Regions from separate parts of the Desulfosporosinus burensis genome, predicted to be linked through region 1. Evidence: riboswitches for the same ligand, from Rfam matches in the RefSeq annotation. Region 1 holds a riboswitch; each other region holds the start of a gene.
The links. Region 1 has a riboswitch for cobalamin ahead of ACYQ3Q_RS23175 (ribonucleoside triphosphate reductase). Riboswitches for the same ligand answer to the same signal wherever they lie in the genome.
Positions count from the first base shown of each region.

Region 2: linked by a shared signal. The riboswitch ahead of ACYQ3Q_RS11900 (cob(I)yrinic acid a,c-diamide adenosyltransferase) and the one ahead of ACYQ3Q_RS23175 (ribonucleoside triphosphate reductase) in region 1 are both predicted to bind cobalamin.
Region 3: linked by a shared signal. The riboswitch ahead of ACYQ3Q_RS00960 (energy-coupling factor ABC transporter permease) and the one ahead of ACYQ3Q_RS23175 (ribonucleoside triphosphate reductase) in region 1 are both predicted to bind cobalamin.

Region 1 covers NZ_BAAHYN010000015.1:95,161-104,825, forward strand. Annotated here, with positions in the region: gene ACYQ3Q_RS23175 (ribonucleoside triphosphate reductase) at 1-1,811, opposite strand, end outside; cobalamin riboswitch at 1,948-2,134, opposite strand; partial or broken gene ACYQ3Q_RS23180 (hypothetical protein) at 2,427-2,519, opposite strand; gene ACYQ3Q_RS23185 (CooT family nickel-binding protein) at 2,700-2,888, shown strand; gene yedE (YedE family putative selenium transporter) at 3,513-4,601, shown strand; gene ACYQ3Q_RS23195 (sulfurtransferase TusA family protein) at 4,579-4,803, shown strand; gene ACYQ3Q_RS23200 (putative Se/S carrier protein) at 4,808-5,047, shown strand; gene ACYQ3Q_RS23205 (aminotransferase class V-fold PLP-dependent enzyme) at 5,106-6,251, shown strand; gene ACYQ3Q_RS23210 (ABC transporter ATP-binding protein) at 6,359-6,838, opposite strand; partial or broken gene ACYQ3Q_RS23215 (FecCD family ABC transporter permease) at 6,835-7,674, opposite strand; gene ACYQ3Q_RS23220 (hypothetical protein) at 7,593-7,949, opposite strand; gene ACYQ3Q_RS23225 (ATP-binding cassette domain-containing protein) at 8,092-8,871, opposite strand; gene ACYQ3Q_RS23230 (ABC transporter ATP-binding protein) at 8,855-9,665, opposite strand, start outside.
Region 2 covers NZ_BAAHYN010000006.1:89,246-98,910, forward strand. Annotated here, with positions in the region: gene ACYQ3Q_RS11870 (SHOCT domain-containing protein) at 88-309, shown strand; gene ACYQ3Q_RS11875 (SHOCT domain-containing protein) at 385-663, shown strand; partial or broken gene ACYQ3Q_RS11880 (sensor histidine kinase) at 685-1,011, opposite strand; gene ACYQ3Q_RS11885 (sigma 54-interacting transcriptional regulator) at 1,139-1,390, shown strand; partial or broken gene ACYQ3Q_RS11890 (winged helix-turn-helix domain-containing protein) at 1,466-1,573, shown strand; gene ACYQ3Q_RS11895 (sensor histidine kinase) at 1,609-3,003, shown strand; cobalamin riboswitch at 3,186-3,369, shown strand; gene ACYQ3Q_RS11900 (cob(I)yrinic acid a,c-diamide adenosyltransferase) at 3,642-3,932, shown strand; gene ACYQ3Q_RS11905 (cob(I)yrinic acid a,c-diamide adenosyltransferase) at 3,956-4,171, shown strand; partial or broken gene ACYQ3Q_RS11910 (energy-coupling factor ABC transporter permease) at 4,224-4,996, shown strand; gene ACYQ3Q_RS11915 (energy-coupling factor ABC transporter substrate-binding protein) at 4,993-5,280, shown strand; gene cbiQ (cobalt ECF transporter T component CbiQ) at 5,277-6,047, shown strand; gene ACYQ3Q_RS11925 (energy-coupling factor ABC transporter ATP-binding protein) at 6,053-6,904, shown strand; gene ACYQ3Q_RS11930 (precorrin-6A/cobalt-precorrin-6A reductase) at 7,156-7,896, shown strand; gene ACYQ3Q_RS11935 (helix-turn-helix domain-containing protein) at 8,271-9,041, shown strand; gene ACYQ3Q_RS11940 (FAD-binding and (Fe-S)-binding domain-containing protein) at 9,377-9,665, shown strand, end outside.
Region 3 covers NZ_BAAHYN010000001.1:170,264-179,928, reverse strand. Annotated here, with positions in the region: gene ACYQ3Q_RS00980 (heavy metal translocating P-type ATPase) at 1-2,330, shown strand, start outside; gene ACYQ3Q_RS00975 (two-component system sensor histidine kinase NtrB) at 2,548-3,672, shown strand; gene ACYQ3Q_RS00970 (cation diffusion facilitator family transporter) at 3,828-5,228, shown strand; gene ACYQ3Q_RS00965 (IS4 family transposase) at 5,499-6,737, opposite strand; cobalamin riboswitch at 6,973-7,162, shown strand; gene ACYQ3Q_RS00960 (energy-coupling factor ABC transporter permease) at 7,376-8,161, shown strand; gene ACYQ3Q_RS00955 (energy-coupling factor ABC transporter substrate-binding protein) at 8,158-8,454, shown strand; gene cbiQ (cobalt ECF transporter T component CbiQ) at 8,451-9,224, shown strand; gene ACYQ3Q_RS00945 (energy-coupling factor ABC transporter ATP-binding protein) at 9,227-9,665, shown strand, end outside.

The sequences.
Region 1 (9,665 bases):
AGATAAAGGTGCTGAACCGTTCCCCCTGTGTAAAGAGACTGCAATTCGTCCTGTAGCTCCAAAACCTCAAAAATATCATCCGTATAGCCTACCGGAAGTTGGGTTGAGTTTGAATAATAAGGGACTTTATCACCAGCAGTAATAATTGAGTCATACCTTTTAGTATCCAACATAGCCAGACGGTATGATGTTCCCTCTGCTGGCGTCGCCTCTAAATTGTAGACGTTTCCGGTCTCATGTTGAAATTTAACCAGCAGCTCTCTCAAATAGTTCATGACACTAACCGAAAACTCCCGCCCTTCTTCAGTTTCAATTCCTTTTCCCATGAAATTCAGTAACGCCTCATTCATGCCGACGATACCGATCGTACTGAAATGATTGTGCCAATAATGCCCAGTCCGCTCCTTTGAATGTCTCAAATAATAGCATGAATAGGGATACAGTCCCCTTTCTGACTGCTGCTCAATAATTTTCCGCTTGATTTCCAAGGCCGTGCGCCCGATTTCCGCCATTTGTTTCAGACGTTCCATAAATTCCTGTTTTGTCTTGGATAGATACGCTAATCTGGGCAGGTTAATTGTAAATACACCGATTGATCCTGTGAGAGGATTGCTTCCGAACAAACCCCCACCTCTTTTTCTAAGTTCACCGGTATCAAGCCTTAACCGGCAGCACATGGATACGGCATCTTCGGGAGACAGCTCTGAGTTGACATAATTAGCGAAATAAGGAATTCCATACTTACAAGTAATTCTCATAAAGGCATCCGCTACAGGACTCTCCCAATCAAAGTCTTTGGTAATGTTAAGGGTTGGAATTGGGAACGTAAACACTCTTCCCTTGGAATCTCCTTCCAGCATCACTTCACAGAACGCTAAGTTGAACATATCCAGCTCGTCCTGAAAATCTCCATATTTATCCTTAGTATAGGTTCCGCCAATCATGACCTGCTCATCTCTCAAGGTAGCAGGTACCTTTATATCAAAGGTAAGGTTGGAGAAGGGGCACTGAAATCCGACCCTCGTGGGAACATTGATGTTAAAAACAAATTCTTGCAAGCACTGTTTGACTTGGGTAAAGGTCAATTGATCATTCCGTATAAACGGCGCACAATAGGTGTCAAAACTTGACCAAGCCTGTGCTCCGGCAGTTTCTCCTTGTGTCGTAAAGGTAGAATTGACGATTTGCCCAAGGAAAGACCGTAAATGTTTGGCTGGGCCGCTTTCTACCTTGCCAGGTACTCCTCCGAATCCGTCAAGAAGGAGCTGTCTCAAATCCCATCCTGCACAATAGGGTCCAAAAAAGCCCAGGTCATGGATGTGGCAGTCTCCGCTTTCATGCGCCTCTCGAACTTCCTGAGGATAGATTTCATAAAGCCAATACTTTTTGGTAAAGACTTCTCGTATGTAATTGTTTAAACCATTAACACTTTTTTGTGTGTTCGCATTCTCACTAATTTGCCAGTCCTTATCTCCTAAGTAGTCGGAAAACATTCCAATGGTCGCTCCAATAAGAGCATCCATCTCACGGGTGCTTTTCCTTTTCTGACGATAAAGTATGAATGCTTTGGCTGTTTTGGCATGTCCGTTTTCTATGAGGACTTTTTCGACGAGATCTTGGATCGATTCTACATCCGGTTGCTTGTCCCAATAATCTCTATTTAAGACATCGACAACCTGTCTGCCTATTTCCTCAGCACGCTCATAGTCCGATCCTCCACAAGCTGTAGCGGCTTTAAAAATTGCATTCATGATTTTCTCTTGCTTAAAAGCCTCAATTCTCCCATTACGTTTAATAATTCCTGTTAACATCGGTTGAATAACCTCCAATTTTTTCAAATTACTAATTTTCCAATTAGAAAAGCCCCTTGACGATGAGCGCCAAGAGGCTATGTATTTCCCTGAATACAACAGTTACTTATGGAACCCCCCTATCGCTCGTAGAGTCATTGGTTCATTAACAAAGGCAGGTCTTCTGACTTAGGTTCATTAATGCTTCACGCCTTCCCGGTATGTACCAGTGGCCAATAGTATGAAACATCTCCCCATTACAGTGGCGGGACCGTGCAGGCCTTTAACCTGCTTCCCTTTTAAGCTGTACTCTTAGTACTTGCACCTTTATTTTCCAATATTCAATTGTTATCATGTTATCGTATATTAACCTAATGTGTCAACCATGAAGTTTAATAACGACTTTAGGAGCAAACACGTTTTCCATGGGGATAACTATTAAAAACTCATAAAAAAATAAAAAACGCAGAAGGGATTAACACTTTTATGTAGAATACTATTAACATAGGCAACTATTCATTATGAAAAAAGAGACCATGGAGGTCTTGACCTGGCATTAAGTCTGGTCATTATTTCCATGGTCTTTTTCATTTTTCAAAGGAGGTGATTATTGGCATATGAGCCCATGCCAGCTGTCTTCCCATAGTTTGTAAAGTAATGAATTCGACGTTCCAAAACGCCTTCAAAATCTTCCTGCATCTTACGTGCGAAAATGTCAACTCATAATCCATAAGGAAAGTTTGGATCCTTACGGAATACTAACAACTTCAGACCTAAAGATATTCTGATCTGACCGTCAAGATATCATTGGGTCTGACCCTAACAGAAAATGATCCTGTCCTAGGCAACTGCTTATGAACTTGTTCTGGTATAGGCTTTTATAATTCATAAAAGAAGGAGCGAACTGTGATGTGTGAATCGAATGCTTTTCTCAAAGATGGAGAAAACGAAGTGATGCTCATGAAGTCCGTTGATACCATCGAGCCCTTTGAAGATGGTCTTAAACTCGTAGATATCTTTGGAAAACAAATGTTTATTAAAGCCAGAATAAAAGACATGACCCTTCTCAACCACCGTATTATCTTAGAAAAGATTTAACCAACACCCTAGGCAACTTTTTGTAGCCTAGGGTGTTGGTTCGTATTATATAGTTATGTACTGCTTTTTCAGTTTACTATTGTTTAGTGCAGAGTCATGGTCTCGAACTCTGATAACAATTGGTTCCCCTCTGTAATATGGTTTTGTAAATGCTAAATGCTAGTTTGATCATTACTTTTTTGCAACTCTTTTATTTCTAAATTATGGGCATCCAGTGACCCCTTGAGGTCACTATAAAGAGTCAAAGCATCTATGAAGTGAATACCCCCCTGGCCCTTCATTTGTTCATAGCGATGTTTTATACTTGAACAACTCATAAAATTTCGCCAACCCTTTCTACATTAATCGTAGTATGAGGAAAGGATGCTAACTTTATTCCTTGAAAGCAGCACAATATTTTCCTTCAAGGAGTATTACTTTCTATCTTCTGAAAACCAATGCTGCGAAAAGCCTGGGGCTTCTTAATATTCAAATTTTAAATAAATTGGAATAGTTGTTGCATTATTAACATTATAATAATATTATATCACTGTATTACTATAGCGTTATGATAAGAAGGAGGGATAAAACAGATTTAAACTTTTAATATTCCGAACTCTGATTCTATAAAAAGGAGGAAGTAAAATGGATAGTAAAAAAGGCATTATTTTTACGGGAGCAGTCATTGGGATTCTTGCTGTCATCCTAGTTCGCTTTGGTAATCCTGTGAACATGGGAATTTGTATCGCGTGCTTTATTCGGGACACAACGGGAGCCTTGGGATTACATCGCGCAGACGTTGTTCAGTACATACGTCCGGAAATTATCGGGATTGTCCTGGGAGCCTTTCTGATGACATTTGCTAAAAAAGAGTTTGATGTTCGAGGAGGCTCATCCCCTTTCATTCGATTTATTCTTGGTTTTGTAGTTATGATTGGTGCTTTAATGTTTTTAGGTTGTCCCCTCCGCATGGTCTTAAGGCTTGGGGGCGGTGACCTTAATGTCCTGTTTGGCCTAGCTGGTTTTGCAGCTGGGATTATCGTTGGCATTGTTTTCTTAAAAAGTGGGTTTAGTCTTAAGAGAACTTATAAACTGTCCAAACTAGAAGGTTACCTTTTTCCAATGATTAATGTCGGGCTTTTTGTCCTTCTCCTTGTAGCACCTGCCTTTATCTTCTTTAGTACCAAAGGTCCAGGAGCTGGGCATGCGCCAGTGTGGATTGCTCTTGCTGCAGGATTGATCGTCGGGGTCTTAGTACAACGAACAAGGTTATGCATGGTAGGTGGTATTCGAGATGCTATTCTTTTTAAAGATACTTATTTAATTTTAGGATTTATCTCAATCATTGTTTTTGCAAGCTTGGGAAATTTATACTTTGGTTTTTATAAACTCGGTTTTACTGGCCAATCCGTTGCACATGTTGATGGGTTATGGAATTTTCTAGGCATGGCACTCGCAGGATGGGGTTCTGTGCTTCTGGGAGGGTGCCCCTTAAGACAACTTATTCTAGCCGCTGAAGGAAATGTTGATTCTGTCATAACTGTTTTAGGGATGTCTGCTGGAGCTGCCTTTGCTCATAACTTTTCCCTTGCCGCAAGTGCTCAAGGTCCTTCCCCTAACGGAAAAATCGCGGTACTCATTGGTTTTGCTCTCTTACTTATAATTGCTTATTTCAACCTAGAAAAAGATGTGAAAGCAACTGTACAAGGAGGTGTTAAGATTGGCGCAAATTGATACAAGAGGAATGTCCTGTCCCCAACCAGTACTTATGACCAAGAAGGCGCTGGAAGTATGTTCGACTGAAGTAACTGTTCTAGTTGACAGCAAAACAGCAAAACTAAATGTGGAAAGATACTTGAACTTAACAGGCTACACTATTAATACTGTCGAACTCGATGGCGACACTAATACCTTTGAAATATCCGCGAAGAAATAGTATTATGAACTATATTGTGTTATTCTACACAAATTCTTCTGCTATAAAATTTGCAAAATTTATAAAAAAATCCAACTATATAGGAGAATTAATCCCTTTACCCCGCAAGTTGACTTCCAGTTGTGGTATGGGTGTAAAATTTCACTTTACCAGCGATCTTTCCGCGATTATTTCTGACGAAATCGAGAAGATTTATGCTGTTGAAGGGAATCAGTACAAATTAGTTTATCGTGCTGAGGAGTGAACTCAATAATTGTAAGAGCTTCGTTAAGCGACGAAGCTCTTATAAAAGGAATGGTGTCATGGACGGATTATACTTAGATAATGCAGCCACTTCTTTCCCTAAGGCTCCTGGTGTGGCTGATGCCGTAGCTGGATTTCTAACCAATAGTGGCTGTAATATTAACCGAGGGCTTTACACGGCATCATTTGAAGCTGCCAACATTGTCTATGAAACACGGGAACTTCTGTGTAGCCTGTTTAATTTTCCTAAACCAGAAAACGTGATTTTTACTAAAAATATTACAGAAAGTCTTAATGTTATCCTCAAAGGGTTATTGAAACCGGGAGATCATGTGATTGTTTCTTCCATGGAACATAACGCAGTTATGCGTCCCCTAGCTTCATTGGCTGAAAAAGGGGTTGAACTATCAACGGTTCTCTGTAATACCAAAGGGGAACTTCGCACCAGTGACTTATGCCTCCATATTAGGTCTAATACAAAAGCGGTTATTATGACGCATGCTTCCAATGTCAGTGGAACGATATTACCTTTAGAAGAAGTCGGCAAACTATGCCAGGAGCATAATCTGTTTTTTATCATTGATTGCGCACAGACAGCTGGTTTCTTAACCATAGACTTTATTAGACTAAAGGCCGATGCGTTAGCTTTTACAGGCCATAAAGGTCTCTTAGGACCCCAAGGAATAGGCGGCTTTTACCTTAACGATAAATTAGCCTCTCTGGTTGAACCCTTGATCGAAGGGGGAACAGGGAGCGCATCAGAGAGTGTTCTTCAACCAAATTATATGCCCGATCATTTTGAAGCGGGCACATTAAACTTGCCAGGTATTTACGGGCTTAATGCCTCACTTAAATACTTAAGCGCGGAAGGCATTACTACTATTAGAGAAAAAGAGCTTAATCTTGTTCACAGGTTTATACAAAATGTGCAAACTATTCCTGGTATTCAGCTCATTGGCCCCGACCAAAAACAAGACCGAACAGGGATTGCTTCTCTTAACTTTTTGAATCACGATAATGCAGAAGTTAGCTATCAATTATTTAAGGACTTTGGGATCATGACCCGTTGCGGCCTTCATTGTGCTCCAGCAGCCCATCACACGCTTGGTACGTTTCCGCATGGAACGATACGCTTTAGTTTCAGTCATTTTAATTCAATTCAGGATGTGGACTGTGTGATTAATTCATTAAGAAAGAACTTTTAGTATTTTATCGACAAATAATCTGCCCCAGGCAAGAGCCCTGATGCAGATTATTTTTTTTATTTCCAGAGATGCTGAACTCGGTTTAGTTGAATAATCCGGTTGAATTACTATCTTAACAGAACCTCGGGTTCCTGGGCCAAGGCCCTAGCAATGACGACTTTCTGCAGTTCCCCTCCGCTCAGTTCATCTAAGTAGCGAAGAGCAAATTCCCCCAGACCTGTTTTTGTTAATATTCCTTGCACCAACGCCAAATCCGACGCTGTCGCCTCCCACTTGATGTAGGGTTTGCGACCCAAGAGCACAGCGTCAAAGACGGTCTGACGGTTGCTCTCGTAGTTTTGCGCGACATACGCCATTTTAAGGGCTATTGCCAAGCGACTAAGCTTAGACACTTCCTGCCCCTCCAATAAGATACTTCCCTTTTTCGGTAATAAAATCTTGTTCAAGGTCTTGAGCAGCGTCGATTTTCCAGCGCCATTGTTCCCGAGGATTGATAGGAATTCCCCCCTCAGTACAGTAAAGCCTACATTCTCTAATATTGTTCGGCTACCATATCTAAATTCGATCCCATTCACTGATAAGATCATCGTAACTTAGACCCCCTCACCAGAAGATAGAGAAATAGTGGGGCCCCGAGAAAGGAAGTGACTGCCCCAACAGGCAAAACCACGGGCGCAATAATCCGCCTAGACAGGGTATCCGCAGCCAGAAGGAGCAAGGCACCCATCACCCCAGAAGCTGGAATAAGGAAGCGATTGTCCCCACCAATCAAGCGCTTCACGAGGTGTGGAGCCACTAGACCAATGAAGGCGATGATTCCCAAGAAGGAAACGACGGTGGCTGTAATCAAAGAGGCAAAAAACATCCCCCACTGTCTTGTTCTTTCCACGTTGACACCTAGGCCCTTGGCCGTTTCAGCCCCACTGTCCAGGGCATTGTAACTCCAAGATGCCCGCCCAATGTCGCCGAACGTCCAAAAGACGACGGCAGCTACATTAACATCATTGGTGAAATACTGCAAAAGCATAGTAGCTGCCGAAAAGAGAGATCCTAAAGCGACCCCAGCTAACACCATAGACTCCGGTGACACCCCCTTATATTGAGCCAGAAAGAGAATGATCATGGTCGTAAGCATTGCCGCTACGAAGGCTGTAATAGTGACAATATATGGGTTATTAATCAGCAACGCTCCTCCGCCTGTACTTGGAGTACTACCTGCTCCCCAGCCGATGATGGCTAACGCCGCCCCAAAGGCTGCGCCTTGAGCAATACCGAGGGTACTCGGAGATGCTAAGGGATTTCGAAGGATATTTTGCATGACCGCACCCGCCACCGCCAAACCTATCCCAGCGACCATCGCTGCCAACACCCTGGGCAAGCGGATTGACCAAATGATGATCTGAGAATGCCCCGGTACATTGCCGGGTTTTTCTTATAGTCCTCCGTAACTAACGCATACCCGCCTTCATCAAGGAACAAGATATCCGGATCCCAGCTGATGAGTTTCTCTTTGTCGTATTGTTCCACACACTCCGGACAGGCGATGCGCCCATCACGAACACTTGCACGCTGTTCCATTACACCCTCCCCGCAGAATGCACATTGCACCGATGGATTAAGTTTAGGGCCATGGGGCAGGTCATATGTGATTTCTCGCCAGACAAAATGCTCTTCTGGCGGAGCTTTTACTAGGTGCATGGAAATCTCTCCATGCACCTAGTAAAATTTCTCCGACTCAGCTGGGGTTGCCCTAACATTTTTTCAGGCTCATTAGGAGACCAAAATCATTAGTTCCGGAAATACTCCCCCATATGCTCCAATCAGTTTTAAGCATCTCTTATTATTTTGTTGGCATACCTAAGATAGTACTGGTAAGGTATTTTGTATACGAATGCCGTGGTTCCATGAAAATCTGTTGCTTGCTCCCTGTTTCTACCAGCTTTCCCTGATACATCACCGCAACTCGGTCGCTTACCGCTTGAACTACCTCTAAATCATGGGAGATAAAAAGCATGCCTATTGTATGCTCCTGCTGGAGTTTTTTTATCAAGCTCAAGATCTGGGCCTGCACGGAAACATCCAGCATGGAAGTGGGTTCATCTGCGACAATAAATTTAGGCTTAAGGGTCAGCACTCTGGCTATAGCGACACGCTGAGCCTGTCCTCCGCTGAGTTCGTGTGGGTAACGCTCCAAGTGTTCCTCTGAAAGACCCACCTCGTCCAGCAATTGCCTTACCCTTACCTTTTCCTCTGCCTTGCTTTTTACTAGCTTATACAGTTGCAGCGGTTCTGCCAGAGATTCCGCTATTTTCATACGAGGATGTAAGGATTGCTGAGGCTGCTGGAACACAATCTGCATCTCTCTTCTGAATTTCAAGAGCGCTGCTTGTGACATTCCTGTTAATTCCTGGCCTTCAAAGCGCACACTTCCGGATGTCGGCTGGATAAGCATCAGCAGGAGCCTAGCTACCGTAGATTTTCCACACCCGCTTTCTCCCACAAGCCCCAGCGTTTCTCCCTGTTGGACGCAGAAGTTGACCTCGTCGACGGCCTTGACCCCGCTTTTATTAAAGATTCCGACACTATACTCTTTGACAAGGTCTTTAACTTCGATCAGCATAAAAGCACCTCACATAATGGTTTACTCCAGTTTCTGTTATTTCCGGATGAAGCGAAGCACATTTAGGACAGGCCACTCGGCATCTGGGTTGAAACCTGCATCCTGGGGGAAGCAAGGAAAGGCTGGGACTGAAACCAGAAATAGGCTTAAAGCCTCTTCCTGGCAAAGAATCGATGAGGGATTGAGTGTAAGGGTGCCTGGGCTTTCTCAATATACCGGAAGATGAACCCATTTCCACGATTTCTCCAGCATACATCACGGCAATCCGATCTGCCAGTACAGCGGCAACCGAAAAATCGTGGGTGATCAGCATCATTGAGGAGCTATTCTCAGCGGCTTGTTCCCCCAGCAGATTCACGACTTCCTTCCTTAAAACCGCATCAAGGCCTTTCGTAGGCTCGTCCACTAGGATAAGATTCGGCTTACAAGCTACCCCCATTGACACCAACACCCTCTGCCGCATCCCACCACTCAGTTGATGAGGATAGTAGTTCATCCTTTTGGCCGGATCAGGGAGCTGCAAACGGCTAAACAGGTTTACTACGCTCTCTTGTGCTTCCAATTTTCCAACTTTTTTGTGAAGCTGTAGGACTTCCATGACTTGCCAACCAACTTTGAGCAGTGGATTAAGAGAGGTCGCCTGACTTTGGGGAATCATACCGATTTCCTGCCCTCGTAGTTTTCGCAATTCCTCTTCACTTGCTTCCAGGATTTCTAACCCTTTGTAGCGGATACTTCCTTCGCTCTGAGAATTCTTTGGTAAGAGGCGAAGAATGGAAAGGGCCAGGACAGAT
Region 2 (9,665 bases), on a different contig from region 1:
TTCATAATTAAATCGTATCTAAGAGTTACACTAAGGATATGGAAGAACAGCATTGGTCATCAAATAATTAAAAGGGGGATAGTTATAATGATGATTGGTTTAGTCCTATTAATATTTATTGCGTATTACATGTTTAGTTCATCTAATGCTGGAGGGTCATGCTGCGAGGGCCATCAATCTCAGTCGTACACCTCACTGGATATATTGAGTGAACGATATGCACGCGGTGAAATTCAGAGAGAGGAATACCTCGAGAGGAAACAAGAACTGTCGGGGAAAAAGCAGCAAATATCCATTAAGAAAGGATAAATAGCGTGAACTTTATGAATGAAAAGAGATTATCTAAGGTTGTATTTTATCAAATAGTTTTAAGGAGGAATTTATATGATGGGTGGCTGGGGTAATATGATGGGTAGTTGGGGTTATGGTGGTTATGGAAGCGGCGTCTATGGAATGATGGGGATGGCGGGGATAGGAATGCACCTCATCTTCGGGATGGGGGTTATTATATTGGCTCTCTATTTATTTCGTCGTAAGACCTCGCACGTTCATGCAGGAGGACTAGGTGAGTATAGTGGAATGGATATTCTGCGAGAACGATATGCGCGTGGCGAGATAGATTCTGCTGAGTATCAGAGCAGGAAACAGGATTTAGAAAAATGAGTAGAAAAAGTGGCCGTGGATTTACTCCACAGCCACTTTTATTTCTTTCGGAAGCTTGACGATGAACTCAGTTTCATGCCCGACTTTACTCTGTACGGTGATCGTGCCTTGATGGAGGTCCGTAATCTCGCGAACCAGCGCTAGACCAATTCCAGTTCCCCCTGTCTCACGAGTGCGGGATTTGTCTGCACGGTAAAAACGCTCAAATATTAAAGGAAGATCGTCTTCAGAGATGCCCATCCCGGTATTTCTAATTCTAATTTGACAATAATCGGGTGTTTGTGCAAGGGCGACGTTAATTTGACCGCCTGGGTTAGAGTACCGATAGGCATTATGCACCAGATTATATCCCCCCGCACTTGGATTAAACTTGTAGCCGATACCGTAAACCGTCAAAATAAGTTGCGGGTCGCTAGGAGTCGTTTCAAGCTTTTGTGAGGCTTAAAGAGCAGTATCCAGATTAAATGATTATTTGATGAAACCTTTTGATATTGAAGAACTGCTTATCACGGTCTTTAAGGCCTTTGAAGTAGAAAGACTACGTGAGCAGGTAGACTATCTTAAAGGGGAGGTCCAAAGTAATGGCTGGCAAATGGTTGTGGACAGTGAAGCAATGCAAAAGGTTAGGCACTTAGTGGAGCGAGTCGCTCTCACGCCAGCTACGGTACTTATTCAAGGGGAATCGGGTACGGGGAAGGAATTGGTAGCCAATGCGATACAACCTTAAGAAAAAATTGTGAAGACATTGAGCTAGTTCCTTTCAGTATAAATTTTGAAATATATCTGATTGTTCTTAGGTTGCACCCACATCAATCGCTTAAGATCTAAGCTTGAAAATCAGCTTGGTTATGAGGACTTTATCCAAACGGTTAGAGGGGTGGGTTACAAATTCGAATTAAGTGGTCAATAAGAAATAGCTTAGTAAACAAGCTTTGGTTGGCAATTGTGCTTATAGTACTAGGGGTTTTTCTATTTTTAGTAGTGATACAAGCACAACAGATTAAATCTGTCATCTATGATCAACACGCCCAGCTTTTCATCAATGAGGCGGAAGAGGTCGTCTTAATTTTTAATAAGTATGAAGATACAGAGAGCATCGCTATCGACAAAAGGTTGGAGATCTTAGCTAAGGTATTAAGTGCTAAAACTGCAATCCTGGATACAGATGGAAACATCTTGTATGGTCAACCGGCCAATGATCAGTCGCCGAGCAATTTGCTTTTAGAGCCTGGTTTTAAAGAGAGAGTCCTCGGTGGTGAAAATGTTGTATTCTCCGGTAAGATCAGGGGAATCAGTGAAGAGATGTTTCTTGTGGCTGTTCCTTTAAAAAAGGATAAGCAGATTATTGGGTTGGTGGTTATTTTCAGTCCTCTAGAAAGCATGAAGCATCATGTTAACAACATTTGGGGAATTGCTCTGATAGGAACGTTGATCGGGATCTTTTTAGCGACCGTGTTAAGTATGCTTGTATCCCGAAAGATGATAAGGCCCCTTGAAAAAATGGAAGAAACTGCACGCCGTATTGCAGAAGGTGAGTTTGGCAGGCAAATTGAGGTTACCTCCGATGATGAAGTAGGGCGGCTTGCGCGCTCGTTTAATCGCATGTCAAGTCAGCTTAGCGAAAAAATTGAGGCTATCGAGAGAATTGATCGTTTAAGGCAGGAACTACTATCTGATGTTTCACATGAGTTGCGCACGCCCTTAACGGTTATCCAGGGCTTTTCGGAGGCAGTGTTGGATGGGCTAGTTAAGTCAAAGGAACAGGAGCAACTCTATCTGAATAACATTATTGACGAATCCCAGCGTCTCAGACGCCTAGTCGATGAGTTACTCGACTTAAAAGGAATGGAAGCCACTAAAACCTTTGATGAAATGGAATATGTAATCATGAATAAACTTGTTCAAATTACCGTTGAGCGCTTAAAACATATGGCCAATTCTAAAGAAATTAATTTAACGCTAATTGCGCCAGAGCAAACTATTATCGTACGGGGAAACATTGATCGCCTTAAACAGGTTCTTACGAATTTATTGGACAATGCTATTAACCATTCAGAAGTGGGTGGTGAAGTAAGTGTAACGTTGGGTATGAAGAATAGGCATGCTTTTATAGCCGTAAAAAATGCCGGACTTGGCATTCCCCGGGAAGAACTGTCAAATATTTGGGAAAGGTTTTACAAGGTCGATAAATCTAGATCGAGGCGTGGAACCGGCACGGGCTTAGGACTTTCTATTGTTAAAAAAATAATTGAAATGCATGACGGAAAAGTATCAGTTGAAAGTGAACCCGATCATGGAGCAGTTTTCACCATTTACTTGCCAGCTGCTGAACAAGCATAATTTAAGTTTAACTCAACGATGTTATAAACAAAAAGAAAGGGTTGTGGAAGAAAGCCTCGATCAAGTTATTGCAGATGTTCAAAAGAACACTAATCCCAATGCAAAATCTGGGGCTGCCGTGGTGATGGATGTAAATTCACGACACTTGACGATGTATCGCTTTTGTGATACATTTAATTTGCAAATTTAATAGATGAGCAAGGGATTTTTCTTAACCGAAAAATCATAACAGGGAAGCCGGTTTAAATCCGGCGCGGTCCCGCCACTGTAAAGGGGAGTTTGTGCCACATCCACTGAGGAAACTTGGGAAGGAGGCACTAAACGAGGAACCTGAGCCAGGAGACCTGATTGCTCATATGCTTTACTCACGATGGATGGGTGGCAGGAATTATTTAATTCAGCCCTTCATGTTTTGGAGGGCTTTATATATTTTTATGGGTACAAATTTGGTTTCCCGAGGGAAACTGACCTAAGGGTAAAAGTCTTGTTCAAGCGGGATCTGCTTTCAAAAATGCGAATGCGACTTGAAAGCGGAAGAGAACGCGCCGTCCGAGACAACCGATTCATTGCTGTCTTTATGATTAGTGATGTGAGGTTGTCTCTTTATTTTTTTAGTGAGAGTGGAGGGAGAAATAAGCATGCAACAAGGGCTCATCCATATTTATACTGGTGCAGGGAAAGGGAAGACGACAGCGGCAGTCGGGTTGGGAATCAGGGCGTATGGGCAGGGACTTAAGGTCCTCATGGTTCAATTTTTAAAGGGATGGGCCACGGGAGAAATGAAAGTCATCGCTAGTTTAGGACCGTGCTTTCAGCTCTTTCAATACAAAGAGAATGACAAATTCACTTGGGGAATGGCAGATGAAGAAATGGAAGGAATAAAAGGAGAAATGCGGATTGGACTAAACCTACTATTGAGGCTGTCCTGAGCGGTGAATGGGATTTGATTATCATGGACGAGATTATGGCCGCTGTGAATAGCGGGTTTCTGCCTCTGGAGGAAGTAGTCGAGATAGTTAAGATCAAGCCGCAAAAATTGGAACTCGTTCTGACAGGGCGAGATGCCCCATCAAAGCTGATCGAGTTAGCTGATTACGTCTCGGAAATAACTGCCCGCAAGCATCCCCTGGAAAAAGGTATAATGGCGCGAGAGGGAATAGAGTATTAGGTTGTCTCTTTATATTTAATGAAAGAGGTCGATGATGATACGTATCTTCATAATGATAAAACAGATCAGTTTATTAATAGCCTACGTTTTGGCTATCTATATCGTCTTTCCTGATAATGCTTATGGCATGCATATCATGGAAGGATTCTTACCTTTCAATTGGGCCGCCTTCTGGTGGCTGGCCATGATTCCGTTTGTTATCGCTGGAGTACGTTCCATTAAGAAAACAGTAACACTCCACCCCAGTTTAAAAATGTTGCTCGGTATGGCCGGAGCTTTTGCGTTTGTTTTGTCAGCTTTGAAAATTCTGTCCGTAACGGGTAGTTGTTCGCACCCGACAGGAGTAGGTCTAGGTACCATACTATTCGGACCTACTGCGATGACCGTCTTGGGAATGATTGTCTTAATCTTTCAGGCACTTCTACTCGCTCATGGCGGAATAACGACCCTAGGGGCAAACACGTTTTCTATGGGAATTGTTGGCCCTTTTGTCTCTTACGGTATTTATAAAGGCTCCAAGAAACTGAAACTCCCCTATGGCTATCTGTGTTCATGTCAGCTACAATAGGTGATCTGATGACTTACATTACAACATCCTTCCAACTGGGGCTAGCATTTCCCGCAGCTTCGGGCGGAGTAATGGCTTCCGTACTAAAATTCATGAGCATTTTTGCGTTCACTCAAGTCCCCTTAGCCATAAGCGAAGGTATCCTCACCGTTATGGTCATTAATATCCTTAGTGCTTACAATCAAAAAGAGTTGGGATTTTTAGGCGTATTTACTGGGAAAGAATTACCCACCAGAAAACAGGGGGTGAAGGCATGAAACTGATGACTAAGAATGGGCTTTTACTAGTTCTGGTTGTTGTACTGTCTTTTGCTCCGCTTTTTATAGCGCGCGATGCGAAATTTGCCGGAGCTGATGATAAAGCATCAACAGCGATCAGTACGTTCAACCCCAATTATCAACCTTGGTTTAAACCCTTGTGGGAACCACCGAGCGGAGAAGTTGCATCGTTCTTGTTTGCCTTGCAGGCCGCGCTGGGAAGCGGTTTCGTCTTTTATTATATCGGGTATTCGAAAGGAAATAGAAAGAGAGATCAGACGTGATTGACATAGATAGTTACGCCTATAGCAATAATCTAAAAGCCGTTCACCCTTCGGAAAAGTCTCTTTTTGCCATGATGACCATGGTAATGTGTCTAACGGCTCCCACGGTCATTACCCCTCTGATTGTCTTAGCTTTAATGGCCGCGGGGATAGTCATCAAAGCAGGCATCCCCGCCCAAGTTTTTGTCAAGCTGATGCTTGTTCCGCTTTCGTTTCTCCTGATCAGCGTTTTAACGATTGCTTTTTCAGTCTCGTCCAATCCTTCGGGATTTTGGCTAGCTCAAACCATGTATGGTCTAACAGTAGGTATACACTACCCAGATCTGATCACAGCAGTTCATCTCTTTCTTAGATCGCTCGGAGCAGTTTCTTGTCTTTACTTTCTGGCCCTAACCACTCCAATGACGGAGCTCATTACCGTACTCAATAAAATGAGGGTTCCTGTGATTATCACCGAATTGATGGTGCTCATTTATCGTTTTATCTTTGTCTTTATGGAAACAGCCACCACGATTCGTCGGGCCCAGCTTTCTCGTTCAGGCTATGTCTCTATGAAAAGTTCTTATCGTTCGTTGAGTCGGCTCTTTTCAGCTCTGTTAGGGAAAGTTTTTGTGAAATCCCAAGAACTTTACAATGCCCTGGCTGCGCGGTGTTACTCTGGAGAGATTAAGGTACTTACCGAGAAACGTCCTGTTAGCCCCAAAAATTATCTTATTATCACTGGATTGGAGATTCCTTTAATCTTATTGAATTTATTTTGGAGGTAATACGTTTGTCAGAACTCATACTTGAAGCCGTTGATTTGGATTATTCTTATCCAGATGGCACAAAGGCATTGCGAAATATGAATTTGCATGTTCAAAAGGGAGAAAAACTAGCCATTCTGGGATCGAACGGAGCTGGAAAATCCACTTTATTTATGCAATTTAACGGGATTTATCGTCCTAATTCAGGTTCTATAAAGTACCAAGGACAAGATATTTCCTATAAAAACAAGGCCCTGATCGAATTACGCAAGAAGGTGGGAATTGTCTTTCAAGATCCGGATAGTCAGTTGTTTTCTGCTAGTGTGTATCAGGATATCTCGTTTGGTCCTCTCAATCTGGGACTTGCGGAAGAAGAAGTGAAAGAGAGAGTTAAACAAGCCCTGACAGATACGGAAACCACAGACCTTGAAGACAAGCCAACTCATTTATTAAGTTACGGTCAGAAAAAGCGTGTTTCTATCGCGGGCGTTCTGGCGATGGAACCAGAGGTAATTATTTTTGATGAACCAACCGCCGGGCTGGATCCTCGTCACTCCCAGGAGTTCATGCAGCTTCTGGAAAGGTTGAGTATTGAGGGTAAAATGATTATCCTATCGACTCATGATGTCGATTTAGCCTATTCCTGGTCCAACAGGTTAGTTATTATGTCTAGTGGAGAAATCATTGCTCAAGGAGCACCTGGTGAACTATTCCTGCGTCCTGAACTTATTGAACGTGCTGATTTGGCCCTTCCTTGGCTGATAGAAATGCATTGTGGGTTGGTGGAAAAAGGTTGGTTACCGCCCTCTACTCCTTTGCCGAAAACAAGGGAAGATTTGTTGAGGAGCATTCCGGCAAAGAACGATACATTGGATTAAACTTGACAAGAGGAAATAAAAATGAAGAACAGAACTATACACATGGCCATTCTGATAATGAAATACCAAAAAATGGCGATCACTCCCATACTCATGAACACGAATTTATAATTCATGTACACCAACGTACTCCCGACATTTACCATAGACATGTACATTGAAATATACAAAGTTGTCTTATATCCCATACACATGAGGATTGTCTATTAGAGTTACACTTGTTGTAATAAAGGCTATGGAGGCTAACAAAAATGATCATACTTTTAGGAGAAACGGCGGCGGCGCGTGAGATTAGTAAATGCCTCGATAGTAGAGGGCTGGAGTTTATGCGTTTGCAAACCTGGACAGAAAAGACCTGTTTGAAGGTGCCTTCATTAATCCTTGATGCCAGCCCTCCTTCCAGCAGTGCAAAGTTGGCCCCTTTACGCCAATGGTGTGAGCAACAGGGCATTCCTTATCTTAGGCTTGAAAGACCAGAGACTGTCATTCCAGACAGCTTATTAATATATCCTGTTTGTACTTGGGAGGAAGCTTTGCTCCAGTTAGAACAGCGAGTCGGTGCAATGCATAAAGCGAAAGGACGAATAGTGACGATTTTCGTGACGACGGGAAGCCACCAAATGGAGAGCATCGTACAAGCTACCTTTGCTCGCTATGCTCGTTTAGTTGTTAGGGTTCTTCCAGAAGGACGCTTAGTCCAAAAATGTCAAGATATGGGCATTTCGCCAAGGGATATAGTAGCAATGCAAGGGCAATTTTCGAAAGACATCAACAAGGCGCTATTTAAATTCTATGGAGCAGATATTCTATTAACCAGAGATAGTGGGTCTGCCGGTGGGACAGATACGAAAATCTCGGCAGCCTTAGAGTTGGGGATCGAGACAGTCCTTGTGAAAAGAAGCAAGACGAAAGCTGGTTTGACTGTGAATAATGTTAAAGAATTACTGGATTGGGTGGATACAAATAACTCGAAATGGATTCCTAACGCCTAAGGTTCAAACGTCGGAGGATTTTTAGGCTATGGATAATGATACTCCTTGGTGTAATCCCTGCCATTCCTCATGAGGTTACCCAAGGCTTGGACTGCAAGTCCTGTCATGAAAGCGGGGCCAATGGTGCAAAGATATCAAAGCATCTAGACCGGCCAAACTGTACCAGCTGTCATAAAATCAAGCAGTAAGTTAAGACTGATAGGCCTTCCACCGAAGAGGGATAAGAGCAAATAGTGGTACGGCCCTATCACTGATCGTGATAGGGCTATACACGTTTATTTGATTTATGCTATATTAAATGAGATATTCTTTTTAAGGGGCCAATTAATTATCACGAAAAAGGTTTATTCTGATTAAAATAAGGCGGATGAAATATGGCTTTGGGAACAACGATCCGGGATTTTCGCAAACAAAGAGGGTTCACACTTCAAGTGCTTTCAGATCAGTTGGGAGTCTCTTGTTCGTTTTTGAGTGCAGTTGAGCGAGGGGTAAAGAAACCATCGGTAGCAATGGTTAAGAAACTTTCCGACGTCCTAAATATTTCTCCCACCTATCTTTTTGGGATTAGTACGGAAAAGGTCTGCGGTGAAAAAATAAGCTTTATTCGCAGGGGACGAAGCTTAACGATTGAAGAACTCAGTGAACTTTCGGGAATTTCGCCAGAGCGCATTCAGGCCTATGAAGAGGGGATCGAGGAACCTGACTTAGAGACGTTAGATCGTTTGGGTGAGGCCTTGAGTGTCACAGTGCGATATTTTTTGGAGAAATCGGCAGATGCGCTTTCGATGGGGGAACGTGTGCGTCGTGAACGGGAAAAACAAGGGCTTACTGGAGTTGCTTTGGCAGATCGAGCTGAAATAACTCCTGCAATGGTTAGTCAGATTGAGAATAATCAGGCCGAGCCATCCTTAGATACATTGGAAAATGTAGCTAAGGCTTTAGGAGTATCGGTTTGTTATTTTCTCTTAGAACAAGAAGATGTGGATAACCTAGTCGCCTCGTTAAATACCGATGTTTTGTCTCTCTTGGGAGATCCAAGGGTACAATCAGTCCTTCGGGCAGTTAGGGATTTGGGAGCAGGAGATTTAAAATTTATTCTTAATTTTATTCAGTTCTATAAACGGAATCGATCACTTTTGGATTAAGCACTTTCTCTAATCCGCTCAAGCAACATGAGAATTTATTTCCTCTTGAGTTCCTAACTCGGGAGGTCTATTTTTTTGTATGAGGGCAGAGAAAACATAAATTTATTTAATTAGCGGGAAGGAATCAAAGAAATGATGTCGAAGTAGTTAGCGATGTTAAAAATAAGTTCATTTAATTTGAACTAATGGTTCAAAAATAGGGTGTTAAAGGAAGGGGTAGATTGGTGGAAATAAGCACACATTGAGGATTGCTTATTATTTTTTTAAACATTTATTAAGTATTTGTGTAAAATATTTAATCTGGTGAAGCGGTAAATTGAAAGGAGCACAATAAAATGAAACAAAACCTAACAATGGTTCAAATGTCCAAAATTCAGGAGATATTTAGTGATCGAGTGCGCTTTAATAGAGTTGAAAGAGTGGTTTACTCGCATGATATGGGGATCATGCCTGAACAAATTCGGGCAATGATTGGATGTACTCCGGATGGCGTTGTTCAACCCACAAGTGTGGGTGAAGTTATAGCGTTTGCCAAACTCGCTAAGGAAGAAAAAATTCCCGTTGTACCCAGAGGTGCAGGAACTGCAGGGTTTGGAGGCAGTGTTCCGGTAAAGGCCGGAATTG
Region 3 (9,665 bases), on a different contig from region 1:
AAGAGCTTATTTTAGAGGGTCTGGATTGTGCAAACTGTGCTGCTAAAATTGAGGAGCAAGTCAAAAAGGTTGAAGGTGTTTCCGGCGCTTCTTTGAATTTTGTAACCAAGATTCTTACGATAAATATGGACAGTAATGGAAATCAAGAGGATGTGCTAATTCAAGCTAATCAAATAATTAATAAACTTGAACCTGATGTTATCATTAAAGACAAAGCTTTGTCACGAAAGGAAAAAAAGGTATTACTATTAATTGGATTAGACTGCGCTAATTGTGCTACAAAGATTGAAAAAGAGGTTAATAGTCTTGATGGTGTTAGTTCCGCCACTGTGGACTTTGTTTCGAGAAAACTAACCATTGAAGTGGACCAGAAACGCGACTTGCCTAGGGTCGTCGAGCAAGCCTCTAAAATTGCGGTGCAGATAGAATCAGGAATCAAAGTAGTTGAAAACGAGGACAAGAAAGAGGACAGCAAGGAAGATGGAGGGATTAACAAGTCAGAAGTTATACGTTTAGGTATAGGTGCAGCTCTCTTTTTTGTCGCCATCTTAGGCAAGTTTCCGTTTTGGGCTGAGTTTGGAATATTCCTAGTAAGTTATATATTAGTCGGTGGAGAAGTTGTTTTAAAAGCTGTTCGAAATATCTTAAAAGGTCAGGTATTTGATGAAAACTTTTTAATGACTATTGCTACCATAGGTGCTTTTGCAATCAAGGAATTTCCTGAAGGAGTAGCAGTCATGCTTTTCTATCAGGTTGGCGAGTTCTTCCAAACTATGGCCGTAAACCGTTCGAGAAAGTCAATCAGTGCTTTGATGGACATTCGCCCCGACTATGCCAATCTAAAGGTTGGCGAGGATATTAAGAGGGTATCTCCTGAAGAAATAAGTGTTGGAGATATTATTATTATAAAACCGGGCGAGAAGGTCCCCCTTGATGGCAAAGTGATTGAGGGTATGTCTATGCTTGACACGTCTGCCATAACCGGGGAGTCTGTGCCAAGAGAAGTTGAACCAGGAAACGAAATTCTGTCAGGAACCATCAATAAGAATGGACTATTAACAGTTGAGGTAACGAAAGAGTTTGGAGATTCCACAGTCTCCAAAATCCTTGACTTGGTACAAAATGCCAATAGCAAGAAAGCTCCAACTGAACAGTTCATCACTAAATTTTCAAGATACTATACACCAGTCGTGGTATTTGTTGCCTTAGCAATGGCGGTTATTCCCCCTTTGGTTGTTACAGGTGCGACCTTCTCAGATTGGATCTATAGGGCTTTGGTTTTTCTGGTTGTGTCCTGCCCCTGTGCGTTAGTAATATCGATTCCCTTGGGTTTCTTCGGTGGTATTGGCGGAGCTGCTAAAAGTGGCATCCTGGTCAAGGGCAGCAACTTCCTTGAAGCCTTAAATAACGTGGACACAATTGTTTTTGACAAGACAGGCACCCTTACCAAAGGCGTGTTTAAGGTTACAAAAATTTACTCACTTGGTCGTGAATCAGAGGAGAATCTGCTAGAGTATGCTGCTTTTGCCGAAAGCTATTCCAGCCATCCCATTGCCACTTCAATCCTGAAAGCTTACGGGAAAGAAATTAATAAAAGCGAAATAGAGAACTATGATGAAATCTCGGGGCATGGAATTAAAGTGAGGGTTAAGGGTAAACGGATCTTAGCCGGTAATAAAAAACTGATGGTTAAAGAAAATATAACCTATAATGTAATTGATGAAACCGGTACAGTGGTTCATATAGCCATTGATGGCAACTATGCAGGCTATATTGTAATATCGGATGAGATAAAAGATGATGCTGAAAAAGCGGTAAGAGAGCTTCGGGGGATTGGCGTAAAGAAACTAGTGATGCTTACCGGAGACAGCAAGCTAGTGGGAGAAGCGATTGGGCGTCAGTTGGGCCTTGATGAAGTATTTGCTGAATTACTCCCTGATCAGAAGGTTGAGAAGCTGGAGCTCATAGAAAAACAAAAGCAGACCAAAGGGAAGCTGCTCTTTGTCGGAGATGGTATTAATGATGCCCCGGTACTGGCTCGTGCCGATGTTGGCGTGGCAATGGGAGGGTTAGGCTCTGATGCAGCCATAGAGGCTGCGGATATTGTGATCATGACAGATGAACCCTCAAAGCTTGTGAATGCCATTAAAATTGCCAAAAGGACACGAAGCATCGTCTGGCAGAATATATTTTTCGCCTTGGGCGTTAAAGCTGTCGTACTTGTTTTAGGTGCTGGGGGTATCGCTACTATTTGGGAAGCAGTGTTTGCTGATGTCGGCGTAACGGTGATTGCTGTCATAAACGCAATGCGTGTCATGAAAACGAATTAGCCGAAAGCAAGGTGCTTGAAAAAAGGTTAATCCTGAAATTTGATTATGCTAAAGGATAGGATCATTAAATATGTCCGGTAACAAGGAATTGTAAAGAGAAAAGGGTAGAGTAGGATAAGCAGCTTACAATGGGTGCCTGTCCTACTCTTGTATATGTTAAAATACAAGAATAGATCCCCACTTAGGGGAGGATAAAAGGATAGAGAGGAGATCTTCTTTGCTAAATCATGAACCCCCTGCACAAGATCGTGCTCGGACTCTCTTTGATCTTATCGCGATTGGGATTGTTGTAGTGATTTTGACGGTCATTCACTACACGAATTACCATTACGAAATGAACTATCACATTTTATTGCAATTCGCGTACTACCTCCCGGTGATTTATGCTGCCATGCGTTTTGGCCCTGCTGGGGGGATAATATCCGGCTTGGTCATTACGGTCCTCATCCTGCCGTTGATGATATATCTCCAGGCAATGGCGCCATCGGCCATGTATACGCAGTGGGTGGAAATAGGCTTGATAAACGTAATCGGCTGGTTAACTGGATTCTTGACTGAGCAGGAACGGAAGGCGTCACGCAAACATCAGCTCGCCTTGCAAGTTCAAACGCAGTTGGTGGAGAAGTTAAAGCAAGAAGGGCAGGAACGAAAACGATTGGAGGGTGAGATACGGCAAACGGAACGATTAACGGCGCTGGGGCATATGAGCGCCGGGTTGGCCCATGAAATACGCAATCCCTTGGGAATTATGAAAGTGAGCATCCAACTACTGGCGCAGGAGAAAATTGAGGATGGAGTTGTTTCAGAATACTGTAGGGTGCTTCTGGAAGAGTGTGAACGGTTAAATCGCTTGGTGAGCGAGTTTCTGTCCTTTGCCCGTCCTAAAGAGCCTGTACGTGGTGGGATTGAGTTAGGGAAACTCTTGGAAGAAGGAGTTTCCCTGATCCAGCCTGCCCTGGGGCAACATCATATTGAATTAATACAAGCGCGAAGCCAAATTGAGGAGCAAGTGGTTGAGGTCGACCCGGATCAGATTAAGCAGGTCATACTGAATATCTTACTCAATGCCATCGATGCCCAGGGAGATGGCGGTGTGATTCAGCTAGAGGGAGTTCGACAAGCTGGCTTTGTAGGTTTCGCCGTCAGTGACGAGGGACCAGGTATTTCACCGGACGACATGCCCTATATTTATGATCCGTTTTTTACGACGAAGGAAAAAGGTACCGGGTTGGGGTTATCTGTTGTGCACAGCATCCTTGATCAGCACGGGGGGAAGATAACCACGACGAATAGAACGGATGGAGGGGTTCGGGTCGAAATACTGCTTCCATCATTTAAGTAGAAAGTGCTATGCTGAAAATCAGTAAATATAAAATGGAGGAACTTGACATACTGGTTGTCACGGTTGAATCAATTGAATACTTACGATAGTATAATTAACAAGTTGAATTTTCAAGTTACTTATTAATTCAATAAGTTAATGGGAGTGGTCTGATCTTGGTTATAGACAAACAAAAGGCAGCATTGAGTTCTGTTTTTGCAGCAGTTTTCCTCACATTAATGAAAACTGTAGTGGGTATTTTTACAGGCAGCTTAGGAATCTTATCTGAGGCATTGCATTCTGCATTGGATTTATGCGCTGCGCTTATAACCTTTTTTGCAGTAAAGTTTTCCGATAAACCTGCAGATTCTAAGCATCACTATGGACATGGGAAGATAGAAAGTTTTTCAGCTCTTATAGAGACAGCTTTACTCCTCATAACCTGTGTATGGATTATATATGAAGCTGTGGAAAAGTTGTTTTTGGGCAAAAGTGTGGAATTAATTGGAATTCAGTGGGGCGTATTAACCATGATTATTTCAATCATGGTTGATGCCTCAAGAGTAAGAGTGTTGAAGAAGGCTGCCAAGGAACATGGCAGTCAGGCATTAGAAGCGGATGCACTTCATTTTAGCAGTGATATATGGAGTTCCTCAGTAGTTATAGTGGGCTTGATGTGTGTTTGGATAGGTGATTATTTCAACATACCTGTTTTAAAGTACGCAGACCCAGTAGCTGCTTTGGGGGTTGCGCTGCTTGTTATTAAGGTGAGCATCAAGCTTGGCAGAGAGACCATCGATGTTTTGTTAGATACTGCACCAAACGGGATGAAAGAAATGATCGAAGAGGAAATCTGCAAAATCACCAGTGTTATTCAGGTTGCAGAAATCAGGCTCAGACCTTCTGGGGCAGTTCAGTATATTGATATAAATGTTGGCGTTGACCCATATCAAAGCCATAGAAGCGTTCATACTATAGTTCATGAAATCAGGGAAAGGATTTCAGAGAAAATACCGAGGTGTGATATTGTGGTCAGCACATTTCCTGTTGATGCTGTCGGGAATGCTGATTTAAGTCTTAACCGCACTTTAGAGGAATTAATAAACCAGATTCCTAATTGTACAAATGTTCATAATATACATGTTTATGAACTTGAAGGAAAAAAGAAGATTACTGCACACATAGAATTGGAGGAAAACTTAACCCTAAAGGATTCCCATGAATTATCCCATAGGATTGGCAACATGGTTCAGAAGGCAATAAACAATGTTGACAATGTGAGTCTTTACTTTGAACGAGCTGAACAAGTGGTAGAAACTGAGGATATTACTGAAACACAGCAGGATATTATCGATAACATAAAAACTGCAGTCCTAAAAATAAGGGACAATGTAGACTGCCATGACATAAAGCTATACCGCAAGGGGAACAAGGTTTCAACGTTCTTGCATTGTGGAGTTCGGGGCGATTTTACTGTGGATAAACTGGAAACGATATCAAACAGTATAAAAAGCGAACTGAAAAACAATGTGGCTCGTTTGGAGAATGTTCACATCCACTTTGAACCACTAGATTAACTAAAAAAATAAGTGAATTATGAGCATAACCCTATCAAAAAAGTGATTTTGCAATCAAATTGAGGCAGCCCAGTTAAACTCTCAGAAATATATTGAATCAGTAGCGTTGCATCAAACTAGATCGAGTCATGTCAATAAAGAAAATGCTTTCTCTATAATTACTTAATATACCATTATTGGTGTATACATCCATGTGGTTTTTCCTCCCATAGGCCAAAGGAGCGTTGACATAGAAGGTAGTTCTTTTCCACATTTTTACATAATATAACTTTAGGGGATAACGGGATCGTAGGTTAAATCATTGAGCCAATCCGTCTCTTCATTCATAATCTGATGCTCTGTCATTTTGTAAATACGATCATAGTTGATTCTCCGAGAACCGTTTCCCCATTTTCGCCGAAGCTTTTCTAGAAACGAATCATAGCTTTCAAATAAACAAGAGATAACGCTTCTTTGCAAATTCAGTAAGTCTCTTTTATCCTCGATTTCAAGTTTTAGAAGAACGAGTGCGCAATAAGTCATGAGTGCTAAAAGTAACTGGTTAATAACTGATGTCTCACTTGTGCCGTAAAAATGTTTGATCTGAGCGTGTTGTTTCAGCCACTTAAAGAACAGCTCTATTTGCCAGCGATACCGGTAAATCTCACCAAATTCCTCGGCACTTCGATTAAAGTCATTCGTGACGATGGAAAAGGGTTCGTTGACCGAATCATCAATGGTAATGACACGAAGTTTATGCTTCATTTTTCGGCTGTTCGTTCCAAGAATAACATCAACGTCTTCTTCAATTGGACCATCTTCTTCAACGTTTCGTTGTCCAAGAAACTCAACCACAGCATTCTCTTTAAGGCGAGTTACAAATCGAATACCCTTTTCACAGTAGTCATCAAATAGTTTGTAATCCACGTAACCCCGGTCAAAAATATTAAGGGCGTCAGTATCTTTGACAATCAGTTCATCCAGTTTCTTCTTGTCTGCCGTCTTTGCCGGAGTAATAATCACTGCGTCAGGGACAGCCATTCCGTCGAAACTTAGTCGCAGATGCATTTTGATTCCGGCCTTGGTTTTTCTAAACACAGCCCAAGGATACTTAGAAAGGCACAAGCTTATCGTAGATGCATCAATCATGAACAGGTTTCCAAGGCGTTGCTGGATCAGTCCGAACCCTTTTTTCTGAGCTACTTCGTTTAATAGGTTTTTAAAAAGCATTTCCGAGACTCTAACAGGAAGAGTTCTAAGTCTTCGTGAAATTTGACTATGACTAATGCTTTCTAAGCCAATGGTACGACTGAAGTCATTACTTTGAACACTGGCACTGATTTTTCGTAAAGCTTTAAATTCTTGGAGTTGAGCATTACTGATAAGTAACGCGAGTTGGTTTGTTTTAAGTTTTTGGACTCGCTTATCAAGGTCTGGAACTTCTTGATGAATTTTAGTCCAAATATTTTTAGAAAAAACCGGTTGAAACAGTTGCATAAATGTGGATTTTGTAGTATTCTTGCCTTGCATTTTTTATCTCCTTATGATTAGAGATTTGGGCAAGAACTACCCTAACTCTAATTATAAGGCTTTTTTTATGGTTTTGACAGGAATAATCAGGGATATCTGCAGTTTACGCCATTTTCCGTTGGTTTTCTTTGTAACATAGAATTTGACTTTTGCGTAAAAGCTTTATGCAACGCTACTGATATTGAATATATTTTAAGTAATAGACAGATGCAATATTTTATGTTACTGTAAAAGACAATTAAATATAGGAATGAGTGATTCTTTTCCGAGGGAAAGAATTGAAAAGGGAAGTCAGTTGAAGCTGACGCGGTGCCCGCCACTGTACAAGGGAGTTAACTCACATAGTTGTCACTGGAATTTATCCGGGAAGACGTGATTTGACGAAGATCTTGAGCCAGGAGACCTGCTTATTCCGAATTTGCAACTACCTACGGGAATGTTAGGGGGTGGATACCTGTGTCTTCAGGACTGCTATTGTTACCTGATACTGGTTAAGCTTTTTACCCTTCTATTGGTGAAGGGTTTTTTTGTTTTTATTAACCAAAGCATGGGGTATAGGGTACGGTGTTATGATCAGTGGGGGACAAATTCTTCATTAGAAGATAATGGGTTAGAAATCAAAAGGAGTTGTTAATTTTATGGGTCTACGCAAGTTTAAGAATATCGGCCTATTAATAACCTACGTTCTGGTTGTCTATATGATCTTTCCTAATAATGCTTATGCTATGCATATTATGGAAGGATTCTTGCCCTTTAACTGGGCCGCCTTCTGGTGGATTGTTATGATTCCGTTTGTTATTGCTGGGGTACGTTCCATTAAGAAAACAGTGACTCTCCATCCCAGTTTAAAGATGCTGCTCGGTATGGCCGGAGCCTTTGCTTTTGTTTTGTCTGCCCTGAAAATTCCGTCGGTAACTGGTAGTTGTTCGCATCCGACAGGCGTAGGTCTAGGTACCATTCTGTTCGGACCTTTAGCGATGACCGTCTTGGGAATGATTGTCTTAATCTTTCAAGCCCTTCTAATAGCTCATGGTGGAATAACGACCCTCGGAGCAAACACGTTTTCTATGGGGATTGTGGGACCTTTTGTCTCTTATGGTATCTATAAGGGTTGTAATAAATTGGGAGCTCCCCTGTGGCTATCGGTTTTTCTATCAGCCACTTTGGGGGATCTAATGACCTACATTACAACCTCTTTCCAGTTGGGGCTGGCTTTTCCCGCGGCTTCGGGCGGAGTAATGGCTTCCGCACTAAAATTCATGAGCATCTTTGCGTTCACTCAGCTTCCCTTAGCCATAAGCGAAGGTATCCTTACTGTTCTGGTGATTAATATTCTAAGTACCTACAGTAAAAAAGAGTTGCAGTTTTTAGGCGTATTTACTGGAAAAGAATTACCTAACAACAAACGGGAGGTAAAAGCATGAAACCGATTGTAAAGAATGGGATATTACTGTTAATTGTAGTTTTACTGGCCTTTGGTCCCCTTTTTCTGGTACGTGGTGGCGAATTCGCCGGAGCTGATCAACGAGCCTCAGCAGCTATCAGCACTCTCGCTCCTAATTATGAATCTTGGTTTAAACCCTTATATGAACCGCCGAGCGGAGAAGTCGAAACTTTCTTGTTTGCCCTGCAGGCAGCCCTCGGAAGCGGATTTTTCTTCTATTATATAGGTTATGCCAAGGGTAAACACAGTGTCTGCAAGAAGGATCAAGCATGATTAGCATTGATTGTTACGCCTATAGCAATAATCTAAAAACAGTTCACCCGGTGGAAAAGTCTCTTTTTGCGATAATCACCATGGTAGTGTGCCTAACTTCTCCTACAGTAATCACCCCTCTTATTGTGTTAGCCATAATGGCTATAGGGATAGTCTGCAAAGCAGGCATCCCCGCCCGAGTTTTTGTCAAGCTAATGCTTGTTCCTCTTTCGTTTCTCCTGATCAGCGTTTTAACGATTGCTTTTTCAGTCTCGACCAATCCTTCGGGGTTTTGGTTAGCTCAAACTATTAATGGCCTAACAGTAGGAATACACTACCCAGATCTGATCACCGCAGTTCATCTCTTTCTAAGATCGATAGGGGCTGTTTCCTGTCTTTACTTTCTAGCCCTAACCACTCCCATGACTGAAATAATTACAGTACTCCATAAGATGAAAGTTCCTAGTATTATTACTGAATTAATGGTGCTGATTTATCGTTTTATCTTTGTCTTTATGGAAACAGCTACCACTATTCATCGTGCCCAGGCCTCTCGTTCAGGCTTTATCTCAATGAAAAGTTCTTTCCGTTCTATGAGTCGGCTCTTCTCTGCGCTTCTGGGGAAGGTTTTCGTCAAATCTCAAGAACTATACAATGCCATGGCAGCGCGGTGTTACACGGGAGAGATTAAGGTGCTGACCAAGAAATATCCAATTAATCTTAGAAATTACATGATTATAACTGTTTTTGAGATTCCTTTGATCTTGTTGAATTTACTAGGGAGGGGATAAATTTGCCGGAAATTATACTTGAAGCGGTTGACCTAGAATATTCTTATCCTGATGGTACAAAGGCCTTGCGCAAAGTGAGTTTACAGGTTGAAAAAGGAGAAAAGCTAGCGATTCTGGGTTCAAACGGTGCCGGTAAATCCACGTTATTCATGCAATTTAACGGAATCTATCGTCCGAACTTAGGTTCTATCAAGTATCGCGGACAAGATATTTCTTATAAAAACAAGGCTCTGATCGAATTACGCAAGAAAGTTGGAATCGTCTTTCAAGATCCGGATAGTCAGTTGTTTTCCGCTAGTGTGTATCAAGATATCTCGTTTGGTCCTCTCAATCTCGGACTTTCGGAAGAAGTGGTGACAGAGAGAGTTAAACAAGCCCTGGCAGATACGGAAACGACAGACCTTGAAGATAAACCCACTCACCTGTTAAGTTATGGGCAGA